2 regions of the Musicola paradisiaca NCPPB 2511 genome follow, and region 1 is predicted to be linked to the other one. Evidence: predicted binding sites of a transcription regulator. Region 1 holds the regulator's gene; the other holds the start of a gene.
The links. Region 1 encodes PurR, which represses purine synthesis genes. Its sites were predicted from a motif close to CANGCAAACGTTTGCNTG; they were not measured.
Positions count from the first base shown of each region.

Region 2: the regulator PurR is predicted to act here: its motif matches at 3,357-3,374, upstream of purM (phosphoribosylformylglycinamidine cyclo-ligase).

Region 1 covers NZ_CM001857.1:1,985,368-1,990,301, forward strand. Annotated here, with positions in the region: gene DPA2511_RS08665 (riboflavin synthase) at 1-626, shown strand, start outside; gene cfa (cyclopropane fatty acyl phospholipid synthase) at 774-1,925, opposite strand; gene purR (HTH-type transcriptional repressor PurR) at 2,258-3,283, opposite strand; gene cydH (cytochrome bd-I oxidase subunit CydH) at 3,656-3,745, shown strand; gene DPA2511_RS08685 (C40 family peptidase) at 3,893-4,934, opposite strand, start outside.
Region 2 covers NZ_CM001857.1:1,205,841-1,210,774, forward strand. Annotated here, with positions in the region: gene galS (HTH-type transcriptional regulator GalS) at 238-1,278, opposite strand; gene purN (phosphoribosylglycinamide formyltransferase) at 1,619-2,257, opposite strand; gene purM (phosphoribosylformylglycinamidine cyclo-ligase) at 2,257-3,294, opposite strand; gene upp (uracil phosphoribosyltransferase) at 3,526-4,152, shown strand; gene uraA (uracil permease) at 4,428-4,934, shown strand, end outside.

The DNA.
Region 1 (4,934 bases):
CGGCGACGGTCGTGTCTATTGATGAAAAAGCGAATTTTCGTACCCATGTGGTGGCGCTGCCTGAGGAACTGTTGCCTGGGTTGGTGCCCGGCGCATCTGTGGCCCATAACGGTGTCTGTTTGACCGTCACGGCTATTGATGGTGGGCAGGTGAGTTTCGATCTGATGAAGGAAACGTTGCGGTTGACCAATCTTGGCGACCTGGGTGTAGGCGATAGCGTTAACGTCGAGCGGGCAGCCAAATTCGGTGATGAAGTCGGGGGGCATGTGATGTCCGGCCATATCATATGCACTGCGGAAGTCGTCAAAATCCTGACATCAGAAAACAATCATCAGATATGGTTCCGTCTGTCGGATCCGTCGCTCATGAAGTATGTGTTGCATAAAGGGTTTATCGGTATTGACGGCATTAGCCTGACGATTGGTGAAGTCACCCGCAACCGCTTTTGCGTACATTTGATTCCGGAAACGCTGAATCGCACCACGCTGGGGCGGAAGCGTCTGGGCGATCGCATCAATATTGAAATCGACCCGCAGACGCAAGCGATTGTCGATACGGTTGAGCGGGTGTTGGCCCAGCAGGCACAACACACTTCTGTGACCACAGACGTCGAGGCAGGATCCTGAACGAAAGCCGTGGGCAGAACCGTTTGTCATGCCGCACGGTGAAACCTGTTCCGCATCCTGAATAAAAAATACGGTGCAGCTAGATAGCCGCACCGTATTTTTTATCCGTGCCGGATAGCCAGTCTGTTCTTCCTTTCCTAGCAGCCGTTAACGCGGCACACGTATTCCACCTTCCACGCCAGAGACGCTAAACAGCACTTGCCAGAGCTGAATATTGCGTGCACGAAACGCACCGGCACAGGCATTCAGGTAATAGCTGAACATACGGTGAAAGCGTGCGGGGTAGTGCCCAGACAGTTTTGACCAATGTTGTTGGAAACGTTCATTCCAGGCCATCAGGGTACGATCATAATCAGCGCCGAAGCTGTGCCAGTCTTCCATAATCAGATACGGTTCGCTGGTTTGCGCAATATGGCGCACCGATGGCAGGCAGCCATTGGGAAATATGTATTTGTTAATCCAGGGGTCGACTTTCAGGTCGGTCTGATTGGCGCCGATGGTATGTAACAAAAACAATCCATTAGGCTTGAGATTGCGGCTGACTACGTGGAAGTAGGTGTCGTAATTCTTCGGCCCTACGTGCTCGAACATGCCGACGGAAACGATGCGATCAAACTGGTGATTGAGGTCACGATAATCCAGCAGTTGAATATCGACGTCCAGATCCTGACAGCGTTGCTGCGCCAGTTTTTGTTGCTCGCGGGAGATGGTTACGCCAGTCACGGCAACACCGTAATAGCGTGCGGCGAATTCAGCGAGGCCGCCCCAGCCGCAACCGATATCCAGCAGTGTCATTCCCTGGCGTAGTTGTAGCTTTTCGCAGATCATGCGCAATTTGTCTTGCTGAGCCTGCTCCAGCGTTTCGGCTTGTTTCCAGTAGCCGCAGGAGTATTGCATGTACGGATCTAACATCTGGGTGAACAGATCATTGCCAAGGTCATAATGCTCCTTGCCGACGATCCAGGCGCGACGTCGGGATTGCAGGTTGGTCAGCCGCGCCGTGAGTATCCGGAGAGTATCCCGCCAGCGGACAGGCAGACGGTTCTCCAGCCCCGCCCGCAATACGCGGTGGAAAAACATATCCAGTCGCTCACATTCCCACCAGCCGTCCATGTAACTTTCACCCAATCCCAACGAACCTTCGCGCAGAATGCGCTTGTATAAGTCAGGATTTTTGACCTGAATATCAAACGGGCAAGAGCCGTTGACGGTGATACCGGCAACCGACAGCATTTCGTTGATAATCTGGAACCAGGATGATTCAGGAGTACCCAGTTCCTCCACATAAGATGAACTCATAACTTCTCCCTACCTTGTCAGAATGATGTCGAACAAGGAACAACGTAGACAATTTTACCCGTAACGGTATCGGTGGAAAAAATCCATCGTCTACCTCTGATGTTCTCAGAGGAAAATAAGAGAAAAGCCGGTGCGAAGGGCATCTATCCCTGGTCGTGATGAACAGTGCGACGACCAATAGACAGGATAGAAAAAGATCGATCTTTCTTGATTACGAGTGTTGCGAAAGACAATGACAAGTGTATGACTGCTTCGTCCTGTGGACAAGTCCCGCTTGGGGCGAAGCAGTGTTGAAGGTTTAGAAATCGGCGTTGAATAAGAAAGTCATCTGACTAACGGCGGTAATCCCGGAATGGGCCGTCAGAAACTGAGCGCCGCTCGATCAGCGTTGGATGGACTTCGATCATCTGCGATTCTTCTCGTTTGCTGGTGATGCGATCGAGCAGCATCGAGAATGCCGCCTGCCCCAAACGTTGTTTAGGTTGATGGATCGTGGTCAACGCTGGCGTGAAATAGCGGGAGTGCCGGACGTTATCATACCCGATCACCGAAATATCCTGCGGTACGCGCAATCCAATCTCATCGGCGGCGCAGATGGCGCCCATTGCCATGATATCGCCGCCGCAGAAAACGGCGGTCGGGCGTTGTTTCTGCGCCAGAATCTGATGCATAGCCCGGTAGCCGGACTCCGGCTCGAAGTCACCCTGAACTATCCACTCTTCCCGGATGGGAATGTCCGCCTCTTTCAGTGCTTTGAGAAAACCCAGATAACGGCCGCTGCCTGTATTTCGTTCTTGTGGCCCGGGAATGACGCCGATATCGCGATGACCTCGTTCGATCAGATACCGCCCGGCCATATAGCCGCCGGAAAAAGCGTTGTCGATGATGGTATCGGTGAAATCACTGTGTGCTTCACCCCAGTCCATCACTACCATGGGGATATGACGATAATCTGCCAACATCGTCAGTAATGCTGGTGGATATTCCGCACACATGACCAGCAGCCCGTCGACACGTTTTTGCGCCAACATGGAAAGGTACGCGCGTTGTTTATCCAACTCATTGTGGGAGTTGCATAACACCAGCGTATAGCCTTTGGCATAACAGCTGTTTTCCACCGCTTCAATGATCTCGGCGAAGTACGGCGCTTCACTGGAGGTCGCCAACAGCCCGATTGATTTTGTATGGTTGACTTTCAAACTGCGTGCGACGGCGCTGGGGGAATAATGTAGTTCTTTAATGGCCGCACGTACTGCGGCTTTGGTCTCTTCGGCGACGAAACGTGTTTTATTGATCACGTGAGACACGGTTGTGGTCGAAACGCCAGCACGTTTTGCCACATCTTTGATCGTTGCCATGCAGAATGACTCCTGAACCTACTTGTTACAGCAGTAAGTATATTGTTAATCGTTTGCCTGCGTGGATCCTGCTTTTGCCTGGACAAAAGTCGGATTTCAGAAGGAGAGTGCCGAGAGATACCTGAAGGGCAGGGCTGACGCTTCACCAACGCAAACGCAGTGTGTTCGGTAAACTGCGGATTTTGTCTGATCTGGGCGGAAAGTGGAAGAGGTAATTCATATTATCTCTGTGACAGATAAGCAGGTTTTTTCTGTGTAATCCGGTAATAATGCTGCCATCGTGCTATAGAGCGCATGAACTATACTGTTCCCGATGCATGTTCGGTAGCTTAATTATCAAGATGACCCGAAAGTGAATTAAAGGAGAGTGCTATGGATACCAATCTGAAAATGTCGCTATTTACGACGTTCGTCTCACTGACCGTCATCGTTATTATGGGGTTGACTGCGGTTCTTAACTGATACGGTGAAAAGCGTCTGATAAGCGGTATCCGCAGTCAGAGCTTGTGTTTTCTGAGAACCTCTCGCTTTACGGCGGGAGGTTTTTTTGTCTCTCTAAAAAACCTCCCGAGTAAAGGAGCTTATGGTCTTACGGTTGCAGAAGGCGACTTAACGGATGGTTTTTGGGGTCACGACACGGCGAGCGCCAACATAATGCTCTTGCCAGTAATCTTCGCTTAACTTGCTGATTTTAATATCAGCACCGGAGCGAGGCGACTGAATAAAACGGCCATTGCCCAGATAAACCCCTACGTGATCCGCTGCTCCCCGGTTAGTGATACGGAAAAACACCAGGTCGCCGCTTTCCAGTTCGGCCTTCTTGATGGGGGCGGCGTCGCGTAGATGAAACATTTCGTTGGCGGTACGCGGAATCGGGATTTTCACCAGATCTTTGTAGGCGTAATAGACCAACCCGCTGCAATCAAAACCGGCAGACGGCGAAGAACCACCCCATTGGTAATGTTTACCAATCTGGCTCATCAGTTTGCTCATTGCCGCAGTTTTCGCGTGTTGATAGCGCTTTTTATGTACGGCATTTAAGGCCAGCGTTGTTTTATCCTGCTTGCCCTTCGTCGTTTTGCCGTGTACGGCGCTGATGTTTTCACCGTCGCTTTCCGCCAGGCCTTTTTTGTGCTTATTAGCCGCCTGGGCCGCCTCTGGTTTCTTGATGGCAGCGGCATGACGATTTTTCTGGGCGGTTTCATGTATGTTGTTTTTATTCCCGCCATGAGCGACCGGTTCTTGTTTGATGACGGTTTTATTGGCCTGATGTGACTCTTTCGCTGGTGCGTTTCTACTGTTGGCGATGCGGTTTGCCTGAGGCGACATCACTTTCTTTGTCGATGCGCTGTCGGTATGTGTGGTTTTCTTGTTGTGAGAGGGGGCCGCAGTTTGGTCTTTTGTGGTTGTTTTACTGTCGATGTTTTTGGATGCGGATTTACCGTGGCGAGCTACAGCCGGCGTCAGTGTGTTTTTTTTCACATCCTCTTTTTTCTCTGGTGCGGAAGCAACGCCTTTTCTGGCGCTTTTGACCAGCTTATGTTTTTTGGCTGCTTCATCAGCATTGACGTTATCCACGCTGGCTTTGCGCGGTGATGCCGCTGAATGTGTCGCTGCCTGAGCCAAAGAAAAAAGGTTACTGAAAACCAAT
Region 2 (4,934 bases), 780 kb from region 1:
AGTAAGCATCGGCCTGAACGAACGAGATGAAAACGTTGCGCTTAAGCCGACCGGTTTTCAGGCATTGCCTAAGATAAAACCTGATTCCCTGTTCAGTAACGCTTCCCTGACGGTGAGTGTGAACGTTTTCGCAGAACTGTCCGGTACCGCATTCCCCGAAATCTGCTCCGCAGGATGTGCCCATCATAGGGATTGCAATGTTAATTAACTGTGAATTTACTCACAGATTGAAAGCGGTTACATCATGGATGTTGCTGAATCAGTGACTGGCCCCACATTTTGGCAGGCCGCTACCGAGTGGCGTCGAACCAAGGTCGGCATAAAGCAATGGCGGGCTAATGGATCGAGTTGCCCGGCAGCACCTTTTAGCGCCAGTTCTGTCGCGATTTTCGCCATGGAGACAATCGGGTAGCGGATGGTGGTCAGCCGCGGATCGGTATAGCGTGAAATGGGAATGTCATCGAACCCAATTACGGAGAACTGCGTCGGTACTTCAATTCCGTTATCTTTCAACGCCGTCAGCGCACCTGCCGCCATACTGTCGTTGTAGGCAAATACGGCGCTGAGTTGCTGGTTGCGGCCCAGCAATTCCACCATCGCCGCCTCTCCGCCTTGCAGGTCGGGCTCTCCGTTGGCAATCCACTCATCCGCCGGGGTCATGCCTTGTTCCATCATGGCCTGTTTCCAGCCGGTCTGTCGCAGTATGACGTCTTCGATCGGATGGCTGGAGCGAAGATAGCCGATGCGTCTATGCCCTTGTTGCAGCAACATGCGGGTCGCCATCATGGCGCCGCTGATGTTGTCCAGACAGACGCAGCGATGGTCATAGCCTGCCAGGTTACGGTTGATCAACACCATGCCCGGCACTTGATCCATAAACATGCTCAGCTCATCGTCCGATAGCGCCTTGGCATGGACGATCAGCGCGTTACAGCGCTGGCGGATCAACACTTCGATTGCGTGTCGTTCCTTCTCTTCCTGATGGTAGGAGTTATTGATAAGTACGTGTTTTTGTAACCGCTGAGCAATGGTATCAACCGCTTTCACCATGGCGCCGAAAAACGGGTCGGACACGTCCATCACCACCACGCCGATCGTGTCGCTGATCTGCGTCGCCAGTGCCTGTGCATTGGCGTTTGGCCGGTAGCCTAACCGCTCCACGGTTTGAAGAACCAGATCGCGCGTTTGCGGTGTCACTGAGTTGCTGTTGTTAAGCACGCGGGACACGGTGGCGATGGATACGCCTGCCTGACGCGCGACATCACGAATGGTTATCATCAATACTCACCACAGAGGTAAAGGTTGTCCTGACCGCACCCCGAAGAGGGGGGGGTGACGCCATTCTGTCAGGGGGCAGGGCATTGCTGCGTGAGTCTCGTCACAGCATTGAAAGCGCTTACATACAATTTTATAACCTTTGTGATGAAGGTCATTATCCAGATGGCGACGGCATGCAGCGTGGGCATCACAACGAAAAACGATGGCGAAGCGAGATGACAGGCTGCGAGTGCAATGGCTGTCCGGTTGAGTTTCGGAGATGGGCGGGAAAATCAGGAGATGGCGGTTCTGAGTTTTCCCGCTAGCGGTTGGCTAAGACGGTAGCGGTGAACGTTGGCGGTTATTCGGCGGCATAGCCGGCGGCGGGAAGCGCAACGCCGTCCAGCCAGGCGCGGTTATCACGTAAAGCCAGCCGGTTATTCAGGTACCAGCTCACCACCAACGGGTAAATGCTGTGTTCCTGCGCTTGCACTCGTTCCTGTACATCCTGCTCGCTGTCTTCCGGGAAAATCGGCACCCTGGCTTGCAGGATGACTGGGCCGCCATCCAGCTCTTCGGTAACGAAATGGACGGAAGTGCCGTGCTCGCTATCGCCATTTTCCAGCGCTTTGCGGTGAGTATGCAGGCCCGGATATTTCGGCAACAGGGATGGATGGATGTTGAGCATTTTGCCAGAAAACCGGCGGACAAACGCCTCACTGAGGATACGCATGTAACCTGCCAGCACCACCACATCAGGTTGATGGCGAGCGATTTCTTCCGCCAGCGCAGCGTCAAAATCGGCACGGCTGGCGAAGTTGGACGGCAGCAATGCTTGGGCCGGAATACCTGCTTCTTGCGCCCGAACCAAGCCGTAAGCATCAGGGTTGTTGCTTAATACCGCCGCAATACGCCCTTTGAGCCTGCCATCCTGACAGGCGTCGAGCAACGCCTGCAGATTGCTTCCCTGGCCTGATATTAAAACTACGATATTTTTCATTACCGGATGACCACTGTCTCTCCGTTGTCGGTGCGGCTAATCACACCGATTTTCCACGCGCTCTCGCCGTTCTGATTGAGATGTGCAATGGCGGTTTCCGCTTGTGCGGCGGGCAGCGCGATGATCATGCCGACGCCGCAGTTAAACGTGCGGTACATTTCGTGGCGGCTAACGTTGCCGGCCTGCTGCAACCACTGGAATACCGACGGCCATTGCCAACTGGCTTCATCGATAGTGGCCTGCATACCTTCCGGCAATACGCGCGGAATGTTTTCCCAGAAGCCGCCGCCGGTCAGGTGAGAGATGGCGTGCACATCGACATTCTCAATCAAAGACAGTATCGATTTGACGTAGATCTTGGTCGGAGCCAGCAGGTGGTCGGCCAGTGGTTTGCCGTCTAATTGTGTTTGTTCTGGGTTGGTGCCGCTAACCTCAAGGATTTTGCGGATCAGCGAGTAACCATTGGAGTGTGGGCCGCTGGAGGCCAGCGCGATCAGCGCGTCGCCTTCCTGTACTTGACTGCCGTCGATGATTTCCGATTTCTCGACCACGCCGACGCAGAACCCCGCGACGTCATAATCCTCGCCGTGGTACATGCCGGGCATTTCAGCCGTTTCGCCGCCGACCAGCGCGCAGCCGGACTGTTTACAACCTTCAGCGATGCCGGTGATGACGCGGCTTGCGGTATCCACATCCAGCTTGCCGGTGGCGTAGTAATCCAGGAAGAACAGCGGCTCGGCGCCTTGCACCACCAGATCATTGACGCACATGGCCACCAGATCGATGCCAATCGTATCGTGACGCTGCAGATCCATCGCCAGACGCAGCTTGGTGCCGACACCGTCCGTACCGGAAACCAGTACCGGTTCGCGGTATTTCTGCGGTAAGGCGCACAGGGCACCGAAACCGCCCAGACCACCCATGACTTCCGGGCGGCGGGTCTGTTTCACCACACCTTTAATACGGTCTACCAATGCATTGCCTGCATCAATATCCACGCCTGCGTCTTTATAGCTGAGAGAGGTTTTATCGGTCACTGCGGAGTCCCCACGGAGGTTACGATTGGTTGAAAAAATCGAGCGCGCACATTCTAGCAGCGTAAGCAAACGTTTGCGAGTGATGTATTCGCGGCCTGCGCGTTTTGCCGGCAACGGAGAATTTCTGTAATAGCTTGATCTGGATCAGCGTCGATCATATAGCCGCAAGACGAAAAAGCGGTATAATCCCGCGATTTTTTTGGCCGTCCTATGCCGAAGGGGAGAAAAGTGATGAAGATCGTCGAGGTGAAACACCCGCTCGTCAAACATAAACTGGGCCTGATGCGTGAGCATGATATCAGCACCAAGCGTTTTCGTGAGCTGGCGTCTGAAGTAGGTAGCTTGTTGACTTATGAAGCCACTGCCGATCTGGCGACTGAGAAAGTGACGATTGAAGGCTGGTGCGGGCCGGTAGAAGTCGATCAAATCAAAGGCAAAAAAATTACCGTCGTGCCGATCCTGCGTGCCGGGCTGGGCATGATGGAAGGCGTGCTGGAGAACGTACCCAGCGCGCGCATCAGCGTTGTCGGGATGTATCGCGACGAAACCACACTGGAGCCGGTTCCCTATTTTCAGAAGCTGGCTTCCAATATTGATGAGCGCATGGCGCTGGTGGTGGATCCGATGCTGGCGACCGGCGGTTCGATGATCGCGACTATCGATCTGTTGAAGAAAGCCGGGTGCCGCAGCATCAAGATTCTGGTGTTGGTCGCGGCCCCAGAAGGGATCGCCGCGCTGGAGAAAGCGCATCCGGATGTGGAGCTTTATACCGCAGCCATCGACAAAGGGCTTAATGAACACGGTTACATCATGCCGGGTCTGGGCGATGCCGGCGATAAGCTCTTTGGTACCAAGTAAGCCATTAAGCCGACCTTAGCGTCGGCTTTTTTTTGGAATGGATTTCCCTCCGACGGCCGTCGGGAACAGCGGCGGCGTAGTCCAGTCGAACAGACAATATCGTAATGCAGGGAAACGACGTCTATTGGGCGTGGTTGCTCCGGCTGTCGGCTGTCTGGCGTTCGGGGCGGCGGCTGGCCAGGGACGAAGGTTTTTTTCGCGTCGGCGAGGCCGGCGCGGTTTTCTGCCGGGAACGCCGGTATTTCACAGACAGTAAACTTACAGAGGAAAATGAGATGACTCGTCGCGCCATCGGGGTACATGAACGGTTGCCGCTGTTGCAGACCATCCCGCTGAGCTTTCAACACTTGTTCGCTATGTTCGGCGCTACCGTGCTGGTGCCGATTCTGTTCAAGGTGAACCCGGCTACGGTACTGCTGTTCAATGGTATCGGTACCCTGCTTTATTTGTTCATCTGCAAAGGCAAGATTCCGGCATATCTGGGCTCGAGCTTCGCGTTTATCTCCCCGGTGTTACTGCTGTTGCCGCAAGGATACGAAGTGGCGTTAGGCGGCTTTATCATGTGCGGCCTGGTGTTCTGTCTGGTGGCGCTGGTGGTGCATAAGGCGGGAACCGGCTGGTTGAATGTGATCTTCCCGCCGGCGGCGATGGGCGCGATTGTGGCGGTTATCGGGCTGGAATTGGCCGGGGTGGCGGCCAATATGGCCGGCCTGACGCCGGCTGCCGGCGTTGAAATGGATACCAAAACCGTGACGGTGTCGCTGGTGACGCTGGCGGTGACG